4 regions of the Mesorhizobium sp. M0802 genome follow, and region 2 is predicted to be linked to each of the others. Evidence: predicted binding sites of a transcription regulator. Region 2 holds the regulator's gene; each other region holds the start of a gene.

Region 1 (5,943 bases), on a different contig from region 2:
AGGAGCCGTGGCCGCAATCGTGCTGGATCATGAAGATCCGCACCAGAAAACCGGCGGCGGGAAGGATCAGGATCAAGCCCCACCAGTGGCCATAGGAATAGGCTGCCGAAGACAGCGCCCACAGCGTAACGAAAGGAATAAGGGTGATGGCGAGTTCAAGAGTGCTGCGTCGCCGGTCGGGCTTCTTGTAGCGCGCCAGGATCTTCAACCAGGCGCGCTTGCTGTTGGCGGCCGTCTCGGGGGAAATCATGTTCATCAGGAAGCATAGGCGGGGCGTCCCGCTGCTGCAAGGAAAAGCTCACGCGAAATTACTGCGCGTAATTGTCGCGCGATTGCATCGCTATTGACGGCGTTGGCCGCCGGCCATGCTGGCTTCTATGCCGTCCAGCCGATCGAGCAGGTCCCGGAAACGGGCGGGAATGTCGGCCTCGGTGCGGAAGGCCGGCAAGGTGCGCAAGAAGCGCGTCGTCGCCTCGGTGCCGAACTGGCGCCTGATGTCGGCGGCGAGCTCTTCGCTTCTGTTGCCAGTATTGCGGTCCATTGTCTCAAATCCTGTGTCGGTTTCAAAACTCCTCCAAGCTTTGAATGGTTCCCCATAGCGGGGTATTGGCAAGCAAAGGCTGCCGTTACGGTAAAGTTTGAATTAATTTTGAACGTCCTTGCGCCCCGCACCAAGTCCGACGGGCAGCCCGCAACATTGCCTGCTGTGGGGCGTCCTCCTGGGCTTGCCCCTTGATTTTTGGCCGCCAAACCTCGATATCGGGCGCAAATCCAAACCATTCGAATGACGGGAAATGGCGATGAGCGACCAGACAAAAGACGAACGCGCGCCCGAGGATATCGAAACGGCCGAGGCCGAGCGCACGCAAGGCGGCATCGACGGCGACTATGAAGCGCTGGTGCGGCTGCTGAAGGAAAACGAGGAGCTGAAGGACCGCGCGCTGCGCGTCGCAGCCGAGATGGAGAATCTGCGCCGCCGCACCGCCCGCGACGTGCATGATGCGCGCGCCTATGCGGTGGCCAATTTCGCCCGCGACATGCTGTCGGTGTCGGACAATCTGCGCCGCGCGCTCGATGCTATCCCCGCCGAGGCGAAAGCGGCCGGAGATGCCGGCTTCAAGGCGCTGATCGACGGCGTCGAGATCACCGAGCGCGCCATGCTGTCGACGCTGGAACGGCATGGGGTGAAGAAGCTCGAACCGGAAGGTGAGAAGTTCGACCCGAATTTCCACCAGGCGATGTTCGAAGTGCCCAATCCCGATGTGCCGGCCAACACCGTCGTCCAGGTCGTGCAGCCGGGCTATTCGATCGGCGAGCGCGTGCTGCGGCCGGCCATGGTCGGGGTCGCCAAGGGCGGCCCCAAGATCGCGGCCACCGAAGCGCCGGTCGAGCCGGGGCCGGTGAACGAGCAGGCCGAGAAGGATGCGTGAGTAGGGTAGGCAGTAGGGAATAGGGAATAGGGAATAGGGGATAGGGAATAGGGAATAGGGAATAGGGAATAGGGAATAGGCAGGCGTATCAATCGCGCGGCTTCGTGTTATTCATACTTTCCCTAATTCCCAATCCCTACTACCTCATGTCCCTGACACCCATCGACCTCCTCGACTATGCCGGCGTCGCCGTCTTTGCCGCGACCGGGGCCCTGGCGGCTTCGCGCAAGCAGCTCGACATTATCGGCTTCCTGTTTCTGGCCAGCGTCACCGGCATTGGCGGCGGCACGCTTCGCGACGTCATCCTCAACCTGCCCGTCTTTTGGGTCGCCAACTCCGGCTATGTGCTGGTTTGCGCGGCGGTTGCGGTGCTGGTCTTCTTCATCGCCCACCGCGTCGAATCCCGCTGGAAATGGCTGCTCTGGCTCGACGCCATCGGATTGGCGGCCTTTTCCGTAATGGGCGCGGCCAAGGGGCTGGCCATCACCGGCTCGCCGGTCGTCTCCGTTGTTATGGGCGTGTTGACCGCCACATTTGGCGGCATCCTGCGCGATCTGCTGGCCGGCGAGCCATCGGTGCTGCTCAGGCCCGAAATCTACGTCACCGCCGCACTCGCGGGCGCCGGCCTCTACACACTTGGCGATCTTGCCGGCCTGCCGCCGCTCGCCTCGGATATCGCCGGCTTCGTCGCGGCTTTCCTGGTGCGGGGCGGCGCGCTGAAATTCGGCTGGACCTTTCCGTCCTACAAGAGCCGCCCGGGACGGCGACCGGAGGATATTCCGTAGGGAGAGGGATTAGGGAATAGGGAATAGGGAATAGTCGGTAGTCAGCAATTCGCGGCAGCCTTCACTACTGCCTACTGCCTACTGCCTACTGCCTACTGCCTACTGCCTCATGCCGCAAAGCGCTGCGCTTCCCCGCCATAATAGTTGACGTAGCGGGCGCCGATTTCCTTGACCGGCATCACCACGAACACATCGACGGTGGAGAACTCACGGTCGATGACGCAGCCGTCGCCGATGCGGGCGCCGACGCGCAGATAGCCCTTGACCAACGGCGGCATGGCCGCAATCGCCGCCTTGGCGTTGACCGCCTCGATCGGCATCAGGTCCATCGAGCAATAGCGCCCGGAGACCGCCCGCACATCCCAGGCGGAGTTGGTCCGGCAGTGATGGGCAAGGTAGGTGAGCGCCTCGGCATGCGCAGCCGGCACCGTGCCAGGGAACGAGGCACAACCGGTCATCACGCCGATCTCATAGTGGTTGATGTAGGCCCAGATGCCTTGCCACAGCGCCTCGATGGTGCGCTTCGAGCGGTATTCCGGCAGCACGCATGAGCGGCCGAGCTCAAGGAAGCGCTGGCCGGGATGGCGGGCGATCAGCTTGGTCAGTTCGAACTCGCCTTCGGAATAGAAGCCGCCGGCGGTCGCCGCAATCTCTTGCCGCAGCAGGCGGTACGTGCCGACGATGCGGCGATGCTCGGGGCCGGAGATCGAGGTGTCAAGCACCAGCAGATGGTCGCACAGCGGGTCGAAGCGGTCGGCGTCGCGCCGGTCCTGCGCCTGGAACAGGTCCTTCCTGGCGCCAAGCTCGTCATAAAACACCCGGTAGCGCACTTCCTGCGCGGCGGCGATCTCGGCCTCATTGCGGGCAAGCCGCACTTCGAGATTGCCGATACGGCCCAGCGGTGCGCCTGTTGCGACGGCATCGGCGTTCCGCGCGGCGAGCAAAGCGCCGCCTGCGCTGGGCCGAGTGTCACATTCCGGCATAACTGTATGCACGAGTGATTCTCCTTCGAGCCATCCCTCTTGGCACGGGGATACGGTGTAGGTGCAACAGGATTGTGACAGTACCGTGATACGGCGCGACGGGCAATACTTCGTCGGCTGGCGAAAACCCTCATTCGGCTACCTACGTGACGCGAGGATTGCGCCAGCGTCGCCTTGAAGCGCGTCGCGCTGGGACGATTCACGCGACGCGCTTCAAGTCTTTGTTTTGTGCATGTCGTCTTCTCAAAACCGGGGCCACTTTTGAGCGACATGAATTCAGGTGAGCGACATGAATTCAGGCGGCCACCTGGCCCTCGACGGCATGGACCAGCGCGTCGGGATCGAGCGGCTTGGTGACGAAGCCGCTGGCGCCATGGGCGAGCACGGTGTGGCGGGTCTTTTCCTGGCTGTCGGCCGAAAGCACCATGATTGGTACCGGCGGCACAGCCATTTCCTCCTCGTGGCGGCGGATGGCGGCGATCGCGTCCAGCCCGTCCATCACCGGCATGTGCAAATCCATCAGCACCACATCGAAGCGATTTTTCAGCCCGGCCTCGGTGACCGCCTCGACCGCGGCCTTGCCATTGCCGACCACTTTCACGCGATGTCCCGCCTTCAAAAGCGTGGCGCGGGCAAGCATGGCGTTGATGTCGTTATCTTCGGCGATCAGCACCGACAAGCCCTGCTGGCGTGCGCCATGGGCACGAAGAGAGGACGCGCCGGTCTTTTCCGGCTTGGGCGGCGGCAAGGCAGGGGCATGACTGGTCAGCAGCACGCGCAGCAGGGTTTCGCCGCGCACCGGCCTCGCCAAGAAGGTGGCGTAGCCGCTGGTGCGGAATTCGCCAAGCATGCCGCGGTCGGTCGGCGCGATCAGCGTGATCGCCTCGCAATCGGCAAAGCCACTCTGGCGCAGGCGCTTGAGCAGTCTGCCGTCGCCGTCCTCCAGGGCCGCGTCGATCAACAGCACATCGCAATGTTCGGCGAAGGGCGTCGCCTGGGAAGCGGTTGCGGCGACGTCGACGGCGCCGCCATGGGCGCGGATGGTGCGGGCGATGGCGTCCGCCTCGACGGCGTTCTTCGACACGATCACGGCGCGCCGGCCGGCCAGGATGTTCTGCCGGTTCTGCGGTGCTTCGGTTGCTCCTGCGGCCGGGATCTCGAAGACGAATTCCGATCCCTCGCCAAGTCGGCTCGACACCGAAATGGCACCGCCCATGGCGGCGACCAGGCGCCTCGATATGGCCAGACCGAGGCCGGCGCCGCCATGGGTGCGGGTCGAGGTGCCGTCGGACTGTTCGAATTCCTCGAAGATGCGCTCCATGTCGTCTTCGCGCAGGCCGGGGCCGGTGTCGGTAACGGTGAAGCAGATGCGGTCGCTGGTATCGGTGCGGGCGCGCGCAATCGAGACCAGCACGCCGCCGGTGTCGGTGAACTTGATCGCATTGCCGATCAGGTTGAGCAGCACCTGCCTGACCCTGCCGGGATCGGCCATGATCATCTGCGGCACGTCGGGCTCGACATGACAGCCGAGGCCGATTTTCTTGGCGAAGGCTTTCGCTGCCATCAGTTCGACGATGTTGTCGGCGATTTCGCGCAGCGATGTCGGCTGCGGCTCCGGGTCGAAACGGCCGGCCTCTATCTTGGAATAGTCGAGCAAATCCTCGATGAGCGCCAAAAGGGCGCTGGCCGAGGTCGAGACAGCGCCGACATAGGTGCGCTGCTCGGGCGACAGATTGGTGTCAGCCAGAAGCTTGGCCATGCCCATGATGCCGTTCATCGGCGTGCGGATCTCATGGCTGACGGTGGCGAGGAAGCGCGACTTGGCCTGGCTGGCATATTCGGCGCGCTCGCGCGCGGTGATCAGCGAGGATTCGGCGCGTTTGCGCGCGGTGATGTCGCGGGCAATCGCCCGGTGCGAGACGGCGCCGCTATCCTTGTCGCGTACCGACAGTTCGATCCATGAGAACCAGCGCGGACCGTTCGGGGTGCGTATGGAGACGTCGGTGGAACTCAGGCATTCATGATCGGAAAAGGCGGCGTCGGGGACGATGCCGACATCAATGCCGTGTTCGGCGAGGGTCCTGCCGGCAAGGTCGCGTTGGTCGGTTCCGACGAGGCTGGCGAAAACCTTGTTGGCGTAGACGATGTGGCCATCGCGGTCGCGGTGGACGACGAGATCGCCGAGCGCATCGATCAGCCCGCGAAAACGCTCCTCGCTCTCCTGCATCTCCCACATACGGTCGGCCAGCGTCTCGATTTCGGCGCGGCTACGGGCCGCGGTTTCGTCGAGCAAGGCCGCCGCGCGGCGGACGGTGCGGCGGCTGCGCAGGTGCATGGCGACGCCGGCAAGGCCTGTCGCCAGCAGGCCGAGGGTGATGAAGATCGGCGCACCGGTGAGGTGGGAGAGGCCCGCCAGCGCGACACTGGCGACCACCGTCAGGAACGGCAGGCCCTCGGACGTGGCGCGCGGCAAATCCGGCGCCAGAGGCGGCGGCGCAACACGCTGCCGCTTCGCCGTCGCCGGACTCGGCCCGTCGACGCTTTCGGCACGGCTCTTCTCTTTCCTGGCGGACTCCGCGATCATGCGGAACTCCTTGCAGATAGAGATTATGGAAAAGCGCGGCGGATCGTTCGAATTTTAGCGGTCATGCATTTTTGGCGGTTTTCCGCATCGCCTGATCTTTTCCGAAACCTGATTCCCTTTCGGGATCATGCTTCGGGAGCCTCACATATCGACAACCACGC
Region 2 (5,943 bases):
CCCCCCGGCGGCGCCTCATTTCTTCAAGTCGTCGAGATCAGTTGCAAGCCGCGACGCTGCCGGCGGCGACGCCCGTGCAGACTTCGTCCTTCTTGATCCAGCCGGCGTCGATGACGACGTTGAGGTTGTCCTTGGTGATCGCGACGGGGGTCAGGAACAGCGACTTGACGGTGTTGCCGCCAGGCGTGGTGAAGTCCTTGGCGCCGGCAATGTCGCCCGTCTTCTTGCCATCGGCAAGCTGCGAGGCGATCTCGGCGGCGTTCTTGCCGAGTTCGCGCGCGTCCTTCCACACCGACACCGTCTGCGTGCCGAGTGCGATGCGGTTCAGGGCGGCATGGTCGCCGTCCTGGCCCGAGACCGGAACCGTTCCGGCAAGGCCCTGCGCCGTCAGCGCGGCGACAACGCCGCCGGCGGTGCCGTCATTGGCCGCAACCACGGCATCGACCTTGTTGTCATTGGCGGTCAGGAACTGTTCCATGTTCTTTTGCGCGTTGGCCGGCAGCCAGCCATCGGTATAGGCCTCGCCGACATTCTTGATCTTGCCCGAGTCGATGGCTTCCTTGAGCACTTCCATCGAGCCCGAGAACAGGAAATCGGCATTCGGATCCGAGCCAGAGCCCTTGATGAAGACATAGTTGCCCTCGGGCTTCGCCTTGAACACTTCGCGGGCCTGCATGCGGCCGACTTCCTTGTTGTCGAAGGTCAGGTAGAAGACGTCCTTGTTCTCGATCAGGCGGTCATAGCCGACGACCGGAATGCCTTCGTCCAGCGCCTTCTGCACCGCCGGGCCGATGGCCGAGGCGTCCTGCGCCAGGATGATCAGCGAGTTGGCGCCCTGCGAGATCAGGCTTTCGACGTCGGTCAGCTGCTTGCCGGGATTGGACTGCGCGTCGGCGGAAATGTACTTGTCGCCGGCAGCCTCGATCGCCGTTTTCATCGCCGCCTCGTCGGTCTTCCAGCGCTCTTCCTGGAAGTTCGACCACGACACGCCGATGACCTTGTCCTTCGCCTGCGCGACCGAGACCAGCGCCAGCGACATGGCGACGCCCGCCAGCATGGCGGCTGCAAATCTGTTCATTATAACCCTCCCTGCGCCGCGCACGGCGCGACAAAACCGGCCCGAGGGCCGGCACACAGAGGCTCCATTTTTTCGAGCCTCGAAAAAATACTGGTTCAATGATAAGGCGCTGTCAACATCGATTCTGATGGATTCTGACGGCCTTGCCGGATTTTTTCGAGCTCCGCAATAAACAATGACAGGGCTGCCGGCGTCTGCCAATATTTGGCTGGTGCCGTCGAACGCCTTCACTATCATGAGGCGCGAGGAGGCCGGGAGGAAACAAATGTCGGTTGGAATCCGCCACGACGATCTGCGCCGTCGCAACCGTGCGATGGTGATTTCAGCCGTGCGCCGGGCCGGCCAGCCGTCGCGGACCGAGATTGCGGCGACCACCGGCCTCAGCCACTCGACCATATCGGCAATCTCGTCTGATCTGATTCAAGAAGGCATCCTGATTGAAGGCAAACCTGGCGAGACCGGCGCACTGAAACGCGGCCGGCCGCAGGTCGGCCTTGGCCTCAATCCGGAAGCGGCGGCGGTGATGACCGTGGTGCTGTCGCTGAACTTCCTCTCCGTCACCGTCATCGACTATGCCGGCCAGGTGGTCGCGGAAGAACAGCGCCGGCTCGACACGCTGACCATGCCGCGCGACGAACTGATCGGCGAATGCGTAGCAATCGTCCGGCGGCGTCTCGAGGACCCGGACCTGGACGTCCAGAGCATCGCCCGCATTGCCATGGGCATCCAGGGCATCACCGATTCGCAGGCGCGGGCCATGCTGTGGTCGCCAATCACGCCACTGACCGACATTGCCTTCGCCGACATGTTGGAAGCGGAATTCGGCATTCCGGCCACCATGGAGAACGACTGCAATATGATGGCGGTGGCGCTGCAATGGCGCCAGCCCGAGCGCTACCGCGACAATTTTATCGCCATCCTCTTGTCGCACGGCATCGGCATGGGACTGGTGCTGAAAGGCGAACTGTTCACCGGCACCCATTCCTCGGGCGGCGAGTTCGGCCACATGATCCACCGTCCGGGCGGCGCGCTCTGCCGCTGCGGGCGGCGCGGCTGCGTCGAGGCCTATGCCGGAAACTACGCCATCTGGCGCAGCGCCAAAATGATGGGCGAGGATGCCGAGCCGGTCGATATCGGCGACGTTGATATGCGCGCACTCGCCGCGCGCGCCCGCGAAACCGACGGCCCGGAGCGCGAAGCCTATCGCAAGGCCGGCGAGGCGCTCGGCTTCGGCCTCGGCAGCCTGTTTGCGCTGATCGATCCGGCACCCGTCGCCATGGTCGGCGTCAGCGCCGCCGCCTTCGACTTGATCGAACCGGCATTGCGCGAAGCGATCGCCCAGACCGCCGGCGGCCAGCACTCGAAATCGATCTCCTTCGACACCGAGCCCAACGAGCTGCCGCTGATCCGCGAAGGCTGTGCCATGCGCGCGCTCGGCTTCGTCGATCAGGAGATTTTCGCGCCGGGCATTCAGGCCAAATCCGGCAAGCATGTCGCCTGAATGGCCGGCAACGGCGCGACGCGCAGCATCCTAGTCTTCCCTGATCGCGTAGCCGGCGCCGCGAATGGTACGGATGACATCCGGCATGCGGCCGTTGTTGACCGCTTTGCGTAAGCGCCCGACATGGACGTCGACGGTTCGCTCGTCGATATAGATCGTCTCGCCCCAGACATTGTCGAGCAGTTGGCTGCGCGAGAACACGCGGCCGGGATGGCGCATCATGAATTCGAGCAGCCGGAACTCGGTCGGTCCGAGCCTGATCTCGCTCTTCTTGCGGTAGACACGGTGCGACTCGCGGTCGAGCACGATGTCGCCGACCTTGAGCACGCTGGACAGCACTTCCGGCTTGGCCCGGCGCAGCAGCGCCTTCACGCGCGCCATGAACTCCGGCGTCGAGAATGGCTTGACCAGATAGTCGTCGGCGCCGGTGGACAGGCCGCGCACGCGATCGCTTTCCTCACCGCGCGCGGTCAGCATGATGATCGGCAGCCGCTCGGTTTCGGGCCGCACTCTAAGCCGCCGGCAGAGCTCGATGCCGGAGACAGCCGGCACCATCCAGTCGAGCACCAGGAGATCGGGCACGTTTTCCTGCAGGCGGATCTCGGCCTCGTCCCCGCGTGTCACCACCTCGACCTGATAGCCTTCGGATTCGAGGTTGTAGCGGAGGAGCACGCCTAGCGGCTCCTCGTCCTCCACGACCATGATGCGTGGCGCGATCATAGGCAGTTCACCCTCATCAGGCCGGCGTGGCCATCGCCGTCTCGTCCTGCTTCGGACGATTGGCGGGCAATTGCTGGCCCGTCAGCACATAATACGCATTTTCGGCGATGTTGGTGACATGATCGCCGATGCGCTCAAGATTCTTGGCGCAGAACAAGAGATGCGTGCAGGCGGTGATGTTGCGAGGGTCTTCCATCATGTAGGTCAAAAGCTCACGAAACACGGACGTGTATTTGACGTCGATGCGCTCGTCGTCATTCCTGAGTTTTGCAAGAGCTGCCGCATGGGTGGCGGCATATTCCTCGACGACGCCTTGCACCTGGATCAGCACCAGTTGCGCCATGGCATCGATGGAGTGCGAGAGGTCGCGCGGCGTGACGCTCAAGCCCACGGTGCCGACGCGTTTGGCGATGTTCTTGGCGAGATCGCCGATGCGCTCGAGGTCGCCCGCCATGCGGATCGAGCCGACCACGGCGCGCAGATCGTTGGCCATCGGCTGGCGCTTGGCGATCAGCGTGATGGCGCGGTCGTCCAGTTCGCGCTGGCGCGCATCCATGATGGCGTCGTCGGAAACGACACGCTGTGCCAGCGCATTGTCCGAATTGAGCAGCGCCCTGGTCGAGCCGCTGACCATCGAGCCGGCCAGATCGCCCATGTCGCGGATCAGCTTACTGATCTGCCCGAGCTCTTCATCGAAGGAGGCGACGGTATGTTCACCCATGATCTTGGTCCTCGTGCCTGAAAATTCACCCGCCGGACGGCTCAGCCGAAGCGGCCGGTAATGTAGTCCTGGGTGCGCTTGTCGTCGGGGTTGGTGAACATCTTGTCGGTGGCGCCCTCCTCGACGAGATAGCCGAGATGGAACATCGCCGTGCGCTGCGAGACGCGCGCCGCCTGCTGCATCGAATGGGTGACGATGACGATCGTGTAGTTCTGGCGCAGCTCGTCTATCAGCTCCTCGACACGGGCGGTGGCGATCGGATCGAGCGCCGAGCAGGGCTCGTCCATCAGGATCACCTCCGGCGACACGGCGATGGCGCGCGCGATGCACAGGCGCTGCTGCTGGCCGCCGGACAGGCCGGTGCCGGGCTCCTGCAGGCGGTCCTTGACCTCGTTCCAGATCGCCGCCTTCTTCAGGCTCTGCTCGACGATCTGGTCCATGTCGGACTTGCGCTTGGCCAGCCCATGGATGCGCGGGCCGTAGGCGACGTTCTCGTAGATGGACTTCGGGAACGGGTTGGGTTTCTGGAACACCATGCCGACGCGTGCGCGCAGTTCGACGACATCGATGTTCTTGTCGTAGATGTCGTCTTCATCGAGCGTGATCTTGCCGGTCACCCGCGCCGAATCGATGGTGTCGTTCATGCGGTTGAGGCAGCGCAAGAAGGTCGACTTGCCGCAGCCGGAGGGGCCGATCAGCGCCGTCACCTGGTTCTGGCGGACGTCGAGATTGACGTCGAACAACGCCTGCTTGTCGCCGTAGAACACGCCGACCTTGTCGCCGCGCATCTTGATGACTTCGTTCGACTTGGCGTTCATTTTGTCGCCCACTGCATTTTCAAGGGACTGTTCGGTCATGATGTTCATACCAAATTGCCTTTTTTCTACCAGCGCCGCTCGAACCGGCGCCGGAGCACGATCGCGGTGATGTTCATGGCCATGAGGAAGACGAGCAGGATGATGATGGCGCCGGACATGCGCTCGACAAAAGCGCGCTCAGCCTCGTTTGCCCACATATAGATCTGAACCGGCAGCGCGGTCGCCGGATCGAAAGGCGTCGTCGGATAATCGGCGACGAAAGCGACCATGCCGATCAAGAGCAGCGGTGCTGTCTCGCCGAGCGCACGCGCCAGGCCGATGATGGTGCCGGTAAGGATGCCTGGGGCGGCAAGCGGCAGGATGTGATGGAACACCATCTGCATCTTGGAGGCGCCGAGACCTAGGGCCGCCGAGCGGATCGACGGCGGCACCGCGGCGAGGGCGGCGCGCGTGGCGATGATTATGGTCGGCAATGTCATCAAGGTCAGCACCAGGCCGCCGACGAAGGAAGCCGAGCGCGGCATGCCGAGGAAGTTGATGAACACGGCAAGGCCAAGCAGACCGAAGACGATCGACGGCACCGCCGCGAGATTGTTGATGTTGACTTCGATCAGGTCCGTAAAGCGGTTCTTCTTGGCGAATTCCTCGAGATAGATCGAGGCGGCGACGCCGATCGGCAGCGCCAGCAACAGCACGATCACCATCATGTAGAACGAGCCGATGATGGCCACGCCCATGCCCGACGTTTCGGGCCGGCTGGAGGCGCCATAGGTGAACAGGCCGGTGTTGAAATGCTCGGCCATCACGCCGTCGGCTTTAAGCTTGTTCATCCAGTCGATCTGCTGGTTGGACACCTTGCGGCGCGCTTCATCGACGCCGAGGTCGATCTGACCCTTGAAGGCCGAGTCGAGGTTCGCGGCAGCCAGGATGTCGACGTCACGCGTCCTGCCGATCACCGACGGATCGGCGGAGACGATGTCGCGCAGCTGGACGCGGGCGCCTTCCGACAGGAAGCCCTTGAGCTTCAGCATCATCGGCCTGTCGGCCGGATCGATGCCGAGCTTGGCCACCAGCGCGTTTTCGGCGAGCTTGGGATAGTTCGCCT
Region 3 (5,943 bases), on a different contig from region 2:
CGATGGCGTCGCGGACGCGCGACAGGTCGCGCGAAAACATCTCGACATAGGCCATGCAATGGTGGCCGAAGGTCACCGGCTGCGCCGCCTGCATGTGGGTGAAGCCGGGCATCACGGTCGCCGCATGCTCCTCGGCGCGGTCGACCAAGGCTGAGATCAGCCCCTTCAGCGCCTCGGCGACGCGAAAGCACTCGTCCTTGACCCAGAGCCGGAGATCCACCGCCACCTGGTCGTTGCGTGACCGCGCCGTGTGCAGGCGGCCGGCGGCCGGGCCGATCAGATCGGCGAGGCGGGCCTCGATGTTCATGTGAATGTCTTCCAGCCGGGTCGAGAACTCGAACGTGCCGGCCTCGATCTCTTTCAGGATCGTGTTCAGCCCGTGAGCGATCTTTTCTTGATCGGCCGCCGAAATAATGCCCGTTTCAGCCAGCATCTCGCTGTGGGCGACCGAACCTCTTATGTCTTGCGCATAAAGTTTGCGGTCGAACGAGATCGACGCGTTGATCGCTTCCATGATCGCGGCCGGACCCGAGGCAAAACGTCCGCCCCACATCTGGTTGCTGGCCTTCTTGTCGCTCATCGCTATAACCCGTGCTCCGGAGCAGTCTTAGAAAATGGCAGACGGTAACAGATACTTCCCGGCCCCGCGCCTGATCCTCGCCGCTTTGCTGGCGGGCGTGCTGGCCGGCGCGGTCGCGGTATATGTCAGCGAGAGCGGGTCTGGCAACAACGCAGCCACCGGCAGCGCACCTGCGGCCGGCGCGGGCAACAGCAAGGACGATGTCGCCTGCGCCGCCAAGAGCGACCGCGCCAAAAAGGTTGCCGCCGCGGCCACCGGCCAGGTGGCGGCATTGCTGCCCGCCGATCCGCCGCAATCGCTGAAAAGCCTCGCCTTCAACGGCCCAGACGGCAAGCCGATGACGATCGCCGATCATGTCGGCAAGACCGTGCTGCTCAACCTGTGGGCGACGTGGTGCGCGCCCTGCCGCGCCGAAATGCCGGCGCTCGATACGCTGCAGAAGGAAAAGGGCAGCGATGCCTTCGAAGTGGTCGCGGTCAATGTCGATGCCGGCGACGATGTGAAGCCGAAGAAGTTCCTAGCCGATATCGGCATCGGGTCGCTCGGCTACTACCGCGATTCGACGCTGGCGCTGTTCAACGACGTCAAGACGCGTGGCTTGGCGCTAGGCCTCCCCGTCACCATGCTGATCGACGGCGAAGGCTGCCTGATCGCGCATATGAACGGACCGGCCGAATGGTCGGGACCGGATGCCAAGCGCCTGGTCGAGGCCGCACTCGCCCCTTAGGATGAGCGCAGGGCCGCCGCCGGCGGCAGCATCAAGATGCTGCCGCCGCGTTGTTTGACGCTGGCGTCGTCGTGTGCCGCCGGCGCCGCGACGCCGGTCAGTTCGCTGAACGCCTCGATCGGGCTCGGCCGGCCTAGATAGTAGCCCTGGCCGATCTCGCAGGCCTCGGCGTCGAGGAATTTCAGCTCGCCCAGCGTCTCGACGCCCTCGGCCAGAACCGGCAGGCCGAGACCGCGGCCAAGCCCCAGAACGGCGCGGACGATGGCTGCCACCTGGCCGTTGCTGTCGACTGATTTGATGAATGAGCCGTCGATCTTGATCTTGTCGAAGGGGAAGGCGCGGAGATTGGACAGCGAGGAGTAGCCGGTGCCGAAATCGTCCATCGCCACACGCACGCCAAGCGCCTTCACCTGGCGCAAGGTCGCCAGCGCGCGCGGCATGTCCTTGACCAGCGCCGTTTCGGTGATCTCGAGTTCGAGCCTGCCGGGCGTCAGGCCGGAGCCGAGCAGGACTTCATGCACCTTGCGGCTGAAATTCGGATTGTGGAGCTGCACCGCCGAGACATTGACCGCGACGGTGAGAGGGTTCTTCCAGCGCGCTGCCTCGGCGCAGGCCGTCGCCAGCACCCATTCGCCGATCTGGATGATGACGCCGCTGTCTTCGGCCACCGGGATGAAGGTCGCCGGCGACACGTCGCCGCGCTGCGGATGATGCCAGCGGATCAGCGCTTCGAACCCAACCATCCGCCCGCTGCTGATCTCCTTTTGTGGCTGGTAGACGAGGCGAAACTCATCGCGCGCCATGGCCTGGCGCAGTTCGTGCTCCATCACGCGCCGGTCTCGCGCCTCGGCGCCCATCGAGGCCTCGAAGTAACGGTAGGTGTCCTTGCCCTCGGCCTTGGCGCGATAGAGCGCGGTGTCGGCGTGGCTGACCAGGATTGTCGGCTCATCGGCGTCGAGCGGATAAAGTGCAATGCCGATGCTGGCCGATACCAGGCCGCCACCGACCGACAGCCGGTTTTCCTCGCGCATGGCAGCCAGCACCGCCTCGGCGATGCGGCCGGCCGCCTGCGGATCGGGAAGGTTCGGAGCGATGATGGCGAACTCGTCGCCGCCGAGACGCGCCAGCATCTGTCCGTGGCGGAGCACGGCGGAGGCGCATAGCGCCACCTTCTGCAGCATGGCATCGCCGGCGCCGTGCCCGAACAGGTCGTTCACTTCCTTGAAGCGGTCGAGGTCGAGCAGCAGCAGCGCAAGATGCCCACCCTTGCCGCCGCGGTCCATTGCGGCAATTTCGGCCTCAAGCCGGCCGGAGAAACTGCGGCGGTTGGGGAGCCCGGTCAGCGGGTCGAAATGGGCGAGGCGCAGGATCTCCTGCTCGGCCTTCCTGCGTTCGCGGATGTCGCGCACGGCGACCACGCTGTGCCGCTTGCCGCAATAGTCGATGCTTCTGGCGATAAGTTCGACGGGGATGGTGGCGCCGTCATGGGCTCTGAGCTCTGCTTCCTGTGCCTGTCCGCTGCAGTCGGACATGCCGGCCGCGGTGCGTTCGCCGAAGAGGTCGCCAAGCAGCATCGCGTTCAGCACTTCAGGCGCAATGCCGGTGAGTGCCGCGATGCTGTCATTGGCGCTGACGATGCGGGCGCCGTCGCAGACGATCAGCCCCTCGACGGCGGCGTTGGCGAGGCCGTGCATGCGCTCGGCCTCGAGCTTGTGACGCCGGAAGCGAAGGTCGATCCACAATGCTGCGGCTGAAAGCACCAGGATAGCCATGCTGACTGCAGCGGCGGCGAAGGCCTGCGACACCGGTTCGACCGTGAACTGCGATATCTCGATGGAGGAGTCCGGGAAGATCGACACCGCGCCCATGGCGATGAAGTGCAGGCTGCAGATCGCCAGCGTCAACAGGATGGCGGCGGCGATTGTGGCCTGCATGGACGGCCGTCGCAACACGACCAGCAGCGCCAGCGCGGCGAGGGTGACGCCTGTCAGCACCGAGACGCCGACCAGCAGCGGGTTCCAGACGATGCGCCCTTCGACCTCGAAGGCGGCCATGCCGATATAGTGCATGGCGGCGATACCAGCGCCGAGGACCGCGCCGCCGACCAGAGGGTAGTCGATGCCCCGGCGCAAGGTGGCGATCCACATGCCCGCGGCGGTCAGGGCGACGGAACCGGCGAGCGAAAGCGCCGACATTTCCGTATTGTAGGCGTTGGGGATTCCAGGGGAAAAGGCAAGCATTGCGATGAAATGCGTCGCCCAGATACCGAAGCCGGTGGAAGTGGCTGCTATCATCAGCCAGGTATAGCGGTTGCGCTCGCTCGAGCGGTCGACATGGCGAAGCAGGTTGACCGCCGAGAAGGAAGAAATACCGCAAATGAGCGCTGCCAGTGCGACCAGTCTCAGATCGTGCTCATGCACGATACAATTATAGACCGTCAGCATCTCGCCCCACCTGCTCTCCCACAGCAATCAAGCCGTCCACTTGATTAGTATGTCGCGCTTGACGAAGAATCGGTTATGCGAACTACAACTACAGCGGGTTTTTCGGGTTGTACCTTGCGGCGATCCTGTCTCATTCCAGACGCACGGTTACAGCAGCGCCTGGCGCGATGCCGCTCGGCCGATCTCGATCTGGCCGAGCGCCGGTATGGCGGCCGCACGGTGCAGGTGCGTGGCGCTGTCACGCGGGCCCTTCACGCATCGCTGGGCGGTCGGCGATCCTTGCAGGCCCACCATTCCCCATTCTATCGCTGAGCCGGCTTGGCATTTCTCTCTGTCCTCGTTGCAAGGCGAGGGGGCGCGAAGTTAGCCGGGTATGAAATTCACGAAACAGCAACAAATCCGTTGTCCGATTGTCATCAGCGACACATATTGCGTTCGCGGGAGCGCCCCTTTCGCCAATGACAAACGGGAGATGAAACATGAAGTTGTTCGGCTTTGCGGCCGGTGTTGCCGCCATCTTGACCCTGCTTTCCACCACCTCCGCCTTCGCCGCCACCCAGATCAGTTGGTGGCATGCCATGACCGGCGCGAATGCCGAGGTGGTCGACAAAATCGCCAAGGATTTCAATGCCAGCCAGAGCGACTATGAAATTCTCCCTGTTTTCAAGGGCACCTATCCCGAAACGCTGAATGCCGGCATCGCTGCCTATCGTGCGGGGCAAGCGCCCGACATCATCCAGGTGTTCGACGTGGGTACCGGCGTCATGATGGCAGCCGAAGGTGCGATCAAACCGGTGGCCGATGTGCTGACCAGCGCCGGCGTGACCTTCGACAAGAGCCAGTACTTGCCCGGCATCGTCGGCTACTATTCGAAGCCGGACGGGACCATGCTGTCCTTCCCCTATAATTCCTCGTCGCCCATCCTCTACTACAACAAGGATATCTTCCAGAAGGCCGGGCTTGATGTGAACAATCCGCCAAAGACCTGGAACGAGGTGTGGGAAGCCGCCAAGAAGATCAAGGCGAGCGGCGCCGCTTCCTGCGGCTATACCTCGACCTGGTTGACCTGGATCCACCTTGAGGCCTTCGCTGCCTGGAACGACGTTTCCTATGGCACCAACCAGAATGGACTTGCCGGAACCGACGTCGAGCTCAAGATCAATGCGCCGATCTTCGTCAATCATTTCCAGGCGCTCGCCGACCTGGCCAAGGACGGCACCTTCAAATATGGCGGCCGTACATCCGAAGCCAAGCAGATCTTTCTTGCCGGAGAATGCGGCATCTTCACCGAATCGTCAGGGGGTCTCGGTGACATCGTCAAATCGGGCATGAACTACGGCATCGGCCAGCTTCCCTATGATAGTGACGCCAAGGGCGCGCCCCAGAACACCACGCCGGGCGGCGCCAGCCTGTGGGTGTTCGGCAACAAATCGGACGAGGAATACAAGGGCGTGGCGGCGTTCTTCTCCTATCTCTCCAAGACCGAAGTGCAAGAGTATCTGCATCAGAAGTCGGGTTATCTGCCGGTGACGCTCGCTGCCTATGAGGCGACCAAGAAGTCCGGCTTCTATGACAAGAACCCGGGCCGTGAGACGCCGATCCTGCAGATGCTGGGCAAGGCGCCGACCGAGAACTCGAAGGGCGTGCGCCTCGTCAACCTGCCGCAGGTGCGCGACATCGAGAATGAGGAGTTCGAGAAGATGCTGGCCGGCCAGCAGACTGCGCAGCAGGCGCTCGACAATGCGGTCGCACGCGGCAACAAGGCGATTCAGGAAGCGATCGGAAACTGAAGCGGTTTGTCAGTCGAACCTCGTCCACGCGGACCCGCGTGGACGACTTCCTGAACAGCGAGGGAACCACACTGTCTCCACGCGTCGTCTTTCCCAACAAGACCCTGCCTTACCTGCTGGTGGCGCCGCAACTCGCCATTACGCTGATCTTTTTCTACTGGCCGACGGGGCAGGCGCTCTACCAGTCGATGCTTAGGGAAGACCCGTTCGGGCTGAAGAGCAACTTCGTCGGGCTCGCCAATTTTCGCAAGGTGCTGGCCGACCCGGCCTACCTCAACTCGATCAAAGTTACGCTGGTGTTCTCTCTGGCGACCGCGATCGTCGCCATGGGTGTGGCCCTGTTGCTTGCCGTCATGGCCGAGAAGGTGGTGCGCGGCAAAGGCCTTTATCGCACGCTGCTGA
Region 4 (5,943 bases), on a different contig from region 2:
GTGCCCTTCGAGGTAGGCCCGCTCGACGTGCGCGGCCGCACCGTGCAGCTCGGGCCGATGCTCGACGCCATCCTCAACCGTCATGACTATCCCGAGCCGGTCGCCCGCCTGCTGGCGGAAGCCTGTGTGCTGACGGTGCTGCTCGGCACTTCGCTCAAATTTGAAGGCAAGTTCATCCTGCAGACCCGCACCGACGGGCCTGTCGACATGCTGGTCGCGGATTTCTCCACGCCCTCGGCATTGCGCGCCTATGCGCGCTTCGATGCCGACCGGCTGGAGGCCCTGGTGGCCGCAGGCCAGACCTCGCAGCAGACGCTGCTGGGCAGCGGCGTTTTGGCGCTGACCATCGACCAGGGCGCGCACACGCAGCGCTATCAGGGCATCGTCCAACTCGACGGCGAGACGCTGGAAGACGCCGCGCGCACCTATTTCCGCCAGTCGGAGCAGATCCCGACCGATCTCCGGCTGTCGGTGGCCAAGCTACTGACGCCCGGCCCCGGCGGTGCGCGCGAGCAGTGGCGCGCCGGCGGTATCCTGGCGCAGTTCCTGCCGCAGTCACCCGAGCGCATGCGCGTGCCGGACATTTCGGGCGGCGACGGCGATCCGCGTGACGTGACGCAGGAGCCGGCCGACAATTCGTGGCGCGAGCTGGTGGCGCTGCTCGGCACCATCGAGCCGACCGAGCTGATCGACCCGACCATCGGCGCCGAGCGGCTGCTCTACAGGCTGTTCCACGAACATGGCGTGCGCGTCTTCGGCGGCGTGCCGGTCGCCGACCAATGTTCCTGCTCAAGGGACAAGATACGCGGCATCCTCGAGGGGTTTTCCGCGCAGGAGATCAAGGACAGCACCGAAGATGGCGGCATCCACGTCGCCTGCGAGTTCTGCTCGAAGCAGTACGACTTCGACCCGGCGGAGTTTGCAGCTCAGTAGCATCTCTTCCTTCTCCCCGTTCACGGGGAGAAGGTGCCCGAAGGGCGGATGAGGGGCAGCGCGAACTTTGGTGAATGGCCGCGCATAGCCTACGTCATGTGCGTGGAAGATAACCTCATGAGTCCGGCGGCGCCCCTCATTGCACTGCCGGGCATTTCTCCCCGTATAGAGATGGGGAGAAAACCCCTAATTCACCGTCCGCCGCGTCCCCGGCAGATCCAGCGAAAACGCGGGAATAGCGACGTCGAACGTCTCGCCCTTTTTGTTGCGCATGGTGTAGTGGCCGACCATGAAGCCGGAGGGCGTCGAGAGCGGGCAGCCTGACGTGTATTGATAGCTGTCGCCGGGATTGAGCTCAGGCTGGTCGCCGACCACGCCGGCGCCGCGCACTTCCTCGATCCGGCCGCTGCCGTCGGTGATGTGCCAGTAACGCGACATAAGCTGCACGAAATCGTCGGACTGGTTGTCGATCGTCACCTGGTAGCCCCAGACATAACGGTTCTCCGCCGGGTCCGAGCGGTCCTCCAGGTAGAACGGTCTGACCTGCACTTCGATGTTGCGCGTGACGGCGCGATACATGGGCTGCTCCGGTTGCGCGGCAAGGAACATTTGTCGCGCTATGCGGTTTGATACGCGCACAACGGCATGTCCTGCCAGCCTCAAAGCGGAGGTGCCGACAAACAATGTCATTTAAGTGACACATGACAGTGTTGGTGTGCGCAAACCTTGCCGGCGCCTCAAGGCCCATCTGTCGACTGACAAAGCAGCCGCGAGCGGCCTTTCCGGAGTGACCAGATCTCATGGAACCAGCTCTCACAGCCGCCTTCGCTTCCTCCGCTTTGCTTCTTTCCAATCTCGCCAGCATCCTGCTTGCTTCGTCGAAACTGCAAGCGCGTCGCCTTATCCCTCCGCCGTCCGACGAGCAGCCACCGGTCTCGATCGTCGTGCCGTCGCGCGGCGTGGAGCCGTTCACACAAGAGACGCTGCAGCGAGCCTTCTCGCTCGACTGGCCGCGCTACGAACTGATCTTCTGCGTCGCTCACGCCGACGATCCCGTCGTCAAACTGATAAACAGGGCGATCGTCCTGTTTCCCAACGTGCCGGCCCGGCTGCTGATCGGCGACGACCGCGTCAGCAGCAACCCGAAGCTCAACAACTGCGTCAAGGGCTGGGAAGCGGCGCGCAATCATTGGGTTATTCTGGCGGATTCCAACGTGCTGATGCCTAGGGATTATGTCCAGCACCTGATGGCGGCCTGGCGGACCAATACCGGGCTTATCTGCTCGACGCCGATCGGCTCGCGGCCGGAAGGCTTCTGGGCCGAGGTCGAATGCGCGTTCCTCAACACGCTGCAGGCGCGCTGGCAATATGCCGGCGAGGCGCTTGGCCTCGGCTTTGCCCAGGGCAAGAGCATGCTGTGGAACAAGCCGATGCTCGATACCAATGGCGGTATCCGCGCGCTGGCCGCCGAGATCGCCGAGGATGCTGCTGCAACCAAGCTGGTCAACGGACTGGGCCTGCGCGTCAATCTCGTTGCCTCGCCTTTCGAGCAACCACTGGGGCAGCGCCGACTTGCCGACATCTGGTCGCGTCAGGCGCGCTGGGCGCGGTTGCGCCGCGTCACTTTCCCGCTGTTTTTCGCACCCGAGATCCTGACCGGCGTCGCCGTGCCGTTGGCGTTGGCGCTGGTGGCGGCAGCAAGTGCCGGCATCAGCCTGCCGGCCACGGTGTTGGCCGTGCTGACGGCGGCCTACATTCCCGAATGCGCGCTGGCCGCGGCCAAGGGCTGGCATCTGTCGCTGCGCATGGTCCCGGCGATGATGGTCCGCGACATGATGCTTCCCGCCATCTGGGCGCGCGGCTGGCTGAGCGGCGCCGTCGATTGGCGCGGCAACACCATGATCATCGGCACCAAGGCAGCCGAGCTGGAAGAGGCTTCGTCGGGAGCGTGACGCCTCGCGGCCTACCCGGCTGCCTTCAGCGCCTGCGCAACGTCCTCCAGCAGATCGTCCGTATCCTCAAGACCGACCGAAAGCCTGAGCGTTCCCGGCCCGATGCCAAGCTCGGCGCGAGCTTCGTCGCTGAGGTTCTTGTGCGTGGTGGTCGCCGGATGGGTGATCAGGCTCTTGGCGTCGCCGAGATTGTTGGAGATCAGCACGATGTCGAGCGCGTTCTGCAAGGCGAAGGCCGCCTGCTTGCCGCCCTTCACGTCGAGGCAGATCAGCGTCGATCCGCCCGTCATCTGCTTCTTGACGATGTCGGCCTGCGGGTGGTCGGCGCGGCCGGGATAGATGACGCGGGCGATTTCCGGCCGTCCTGCCAGGAAATCCGCGATCTTGGCCGCGCTTTCAGTCTGCTGGCGCACCCGAACCGGCAGCGTCTCCAGGCCCTTGAGCAACGTCCAGGCGTTGAACGGCGACAGGCTCGGGCCGGTGTGGCGGAAATAGTCGTGCAAATTCTCGTCGATCCATTTCTTGTCCGACAGGATGATGCCGCCGAGACAGCGTCCCTGGCCGTCAATGTGCTTGGTCGCGGAGTAGACGACGATATGGGCGCCGAGCTGCAAGGGCTTCTGCTGCAAGGGCGTGGCAAAGACATTGTCGACGATCAGCCTGGCGCCGATCGAGGTGGCGAGCGCCGCCACCGCTGCGATGTCGACCACTTCCAGCGTCGGATTGGTCGGGCTTTCCAGGAAGAACAGTTTCGTGTTCGGCCGCACCGCCTTTTCCCAGTTGGCGATGTCGGTGCCGTCGACCAGCGTTGCCTCGATGCCGTATTTCGGCGCCAGCGTCTCCACCACCCAGCGGCAGGAGCCGAACAGCGCGCGCGCCGCAACGATATGGTCGCCGGCCTTGGCGCTGCACAGGAGCGCTGCCGTCACCGCCGCCATGCCGGACGCCGTGGCGCGCGCATCTTCGGCACCCTCCAGCGCGCACATGCGCTTTTCGAACATGTCGACGGTAGGGTTGGCATAGCGCGAATAGATGAAGCCCGGCTCCTCGCCCTTGAAACGGGCCTCGGCAGCCTGCGCCGTCTCGTAGACATAGCCTTGGGTGAGGTACATCGCTTCGGACGTCTCGCCGAACTGGGAACGCAGCGTTCCCCCGTGCACGAGTGCGGTCTGAGGTTTCCAGTTACGCTTCTTGGTGCTCATCGCTTTTGTTCCAGACACAAAAAAACCGGCCGCGAAAGTCGCAACCGGTCCATATGGCCTTGCGGCCCGACGGTCCTTTAGCGACTTGTTTAACGTGGCTGCAAGCCGACCGGCCAAATCACCACGGGATAACGACCCTTTAGACCTCACCTGCGCTTGCGTCAATTGCCGGCTTCATTAAGAGGTTTGTACCAGGCAGGTTCCGCAATAATATCCAGCGGTTTTGCGGCAAGAACCTGCCACAAAGAGACCGACCTTGGAGCGGAGCCAGCCTTTTGCGGCAGACAGGCATTCTTCCCGATCAGGACATTTCCGCGCTGTTTCAGTCCGGCGCGCTGGAGTCGCCGCACGCGCTCGATGTCGACCAGGTGCAGCCGGCGAGCCTCGATCTGAGGCTCGGCGACAAGGCTTTTCGCGTGCGCGCCTCCTTCCTGCCGGGTCCCGATCATCTGGTGGCCGACAAGCTTCACCGGCTGAAATTGCATGAGTTCAGTCTCGCCGAGGGCGCGGTGCTGGAAACCGGCTGCGTCTACATCGTGCCGCTGCTCGAAAGCCTGGCGCTGCCCGCAAACGTGTCCGCCTCGGCCAACCCGAAGAGCTCGACAGGCCGGCTCGACATCTTCACCCGGGTGATGACCGATCGCGGCCATGAGTTCGACAAGATCGCCGCCGGCTATCACGGGCCGCTTTATCTTGAAGTCAGTCCGCGCACCTTCCCGATCGTCGTGCGCGCCGGATCGCGACTGTCGCAGATCCGCTTTCGCACCGGCAACGCGCTGTTGTCGGAGGCAGAGCTGAACGAATTGCACCGCGCCGAGATGCTGGTGGCGACCGAGCCGCCCAACATTTCCGGCGGCGGCATTGCGCTGTCGATCGATCTTGACGGCGACCAGAACGGCTTGGTCGGCTATCGCGGCAAGCATCACACCGGCTTGGTCGATGTCGACAAGCGCGCCGCCCAGGATGCCGTCGATTTCTGGGAGCCGCTCTATAAGAGCGGCGCCGGCGAACTGGTGCTCGACCCGGACGAGTTCTACATCCTGGTCAGCCGCGAAGCCGTGCACGTGCCGCCGCTCTACGCCGCCGAGATGACGCCCTTCGATCCGCTGGTTGGCGAATTCCGTGTTCACTATGCCGGCTTCTTCGATCCGGGCTTCGGCCATTCGGCCTCAGGCGGCACCGGCAGCCGGGCGGTGCTCGAAGTGCGCAGCCACGAAGTGCCGTTCATCCTCGACCACGGCCAGATCGTCGGCCGGCTGGTCTACGAACACATGCTGAAGCGGCCGCAGGCGCTTTACGGCACCGATCTCGGCTCGAATTACCAGGCGCAAGGCCTCAAGCTCTCCAAGCATTTCCGCCCCGCCGGCTGAACCTTCGATCACCGTCAGGCAAAATACTTGCCTGCGCTGCCTCACCATGCTTGGCTGCCTTTCGGTGGCCGACAAGAGAACGGCGCGCAAGGGGAACCAAAATGCAGATTTCAAGATGGATCATATCGGCAGCGGGCGCTGCCATGCTGGTGATATCGGCCGGCTCGCTGGCTGAGGCGCAGGAGAAATTGAAGATCGGCACCGAGGGCGCTTATCCGCCCTTCAACACCATCACCGCGGACGGCAAGATCGAGGGCTTCGACATCGACATTGCCAATGCGCTGTGTGCGCAGATGAAGGTCGAGTGCGAGATCGTCACCCAGGACTGGGACGGCATCATCCCGGCGCTGCAGGCGAAAAAGTTCGACGCCATCATCGCCTCGATGAGCATCACCGAGGAGCGCAAGAAACAGGTCGCCTTCACCAACAAATACTACACGACGCCGCTGGCGCTGGTGGCGCCCAAGGACAGCGACCTCACTTCCA

What was found. The regulator PhoB, encoded in region 2, activates phosphate uptake and scavenging genes when phosphate is short. The targets are predictions, from matches to a motif close to TGTCATNNANCTGTCAT.
Region 1: a site for PhoB is predicted at 3,262-3,278, ahead of olsB (l-ornithine N(alpha)-acyltransferase). Genes of this name have one in related genera too.
Region 3: a site for PhoB is predicted at 4,152-4,168, ahead of ugpB (sn-glycerol-3-phosphate ABC transporter substrate-binding protein UgpB). Genes of this name have one in related genera too.
Region 4: a site for PhoB is predicted at 1,618-1,634, ahead of NKI10_RS04125 (ceramide glucosyltransferase). Genes of this name have one in related genera too.

What each region holds. Positions count from the first base shown of each region.
Region 1 is NZ_JAMYOY010000007.1:99,764-105,706, reverse strand. It holds gene NKI10_RS12720 (fatty acid desaturase) at 1-256, opposite strand, end outside; gene NKI10_RS12715 (hypothetical protein) at 341-541, opposite strand; gene grpE (nucleotide exchange factor GrpE) at 801-1,430, shown strand; gene NKI10_RS12705 (trimeric intracellular cation channel family protein) at 1,583-2,215, shown strand; gene olsB (l-ornithine N(alpha)-acyltransferase) at 2,323-3,198, opposite strand; gene NKI10_RS12695 (response regulator) at 3,494-5,782, opposite strand; gene acuI (acrylyl-CoA reductase (NADPH)) at 5,924-5,943, opposite strand, start outside.
Region 2 is NZ_JAMYOY010000004.1:324,211-330,153, reverse strand. It holds gene xylF (D-xylose ABC transporter substrate-binding protein) at 38-1,078, opposite strand; gene NKI10_RS09710 (ROK family protein) at 1,344-2,579, shown strand; gene phoB (phosphate regulon transcriptional regulator PhoB) at 2,610-3,299, opposite strand; gene phoU (phosphate signaling complex protein PhoU) at 3,316-4,020, opposite strand; gene pstB (phosphate ABC transporter ATP-binding protein PstB) at 4,062-4,886, opposite strand; gene pstA (phosphate ABC transporter permease PstA) at 4,904-5,943, opposite strand, start outside.
Region 3 is NZ_JAMYOY010000012.1:111,165-117,107, forward strand. It holds gene argH (argininosuccinate lyase) at 1-580, opposite strand, end outside; gene tlpA (thiol:disulfide interchange protein TlpA) at 615-1,307, shown strand; gene NKI10_RS18140 (bifunctional diguanylate cyclase/phosphodiesterase) at 1,304-3,751, opposite strand; gene ugpB (sn-glycerol-3-phosphate ABC transporter substrate-binding protein UgpB) at 4,231-5,541, shown strand; gene ugpA (sn-glycerol-3-phosphate ABC transporter permease UgpA) at 5,613-5,943, shown strand, end outside.
Region 4 is NZ_JAMYOY010000002.1:177,283-183,225, reverse strand. It holds gene NKI10_RS04135 (Hsp33 family molecular chaperone) at 1-933, shown strand, start outside; gene apaG (Co2+/Mg2+ efflux facilitator ApaG/CorD) at 1,120-1,512, opposite strand; gene NKI10_RS04125 (ceramide glucosyltransferase) at 1,734-2,885, shown strand; gene NKI10_RS04120 (O-succinylhomoserine sulfhydrylase) at 2,897-4,087, opposite strand; SAM riboswitch at 4,145-4,222, opposite strand; gene NKI10_RS04115 (2'-deoxycytidine 5'-triphosphate deaminase) at 4,363-5,457, shown strand; gene NKI10_RS04110 (ABC transporter substrate-binding protein) at 5,559-5,943, shown strand, end outside.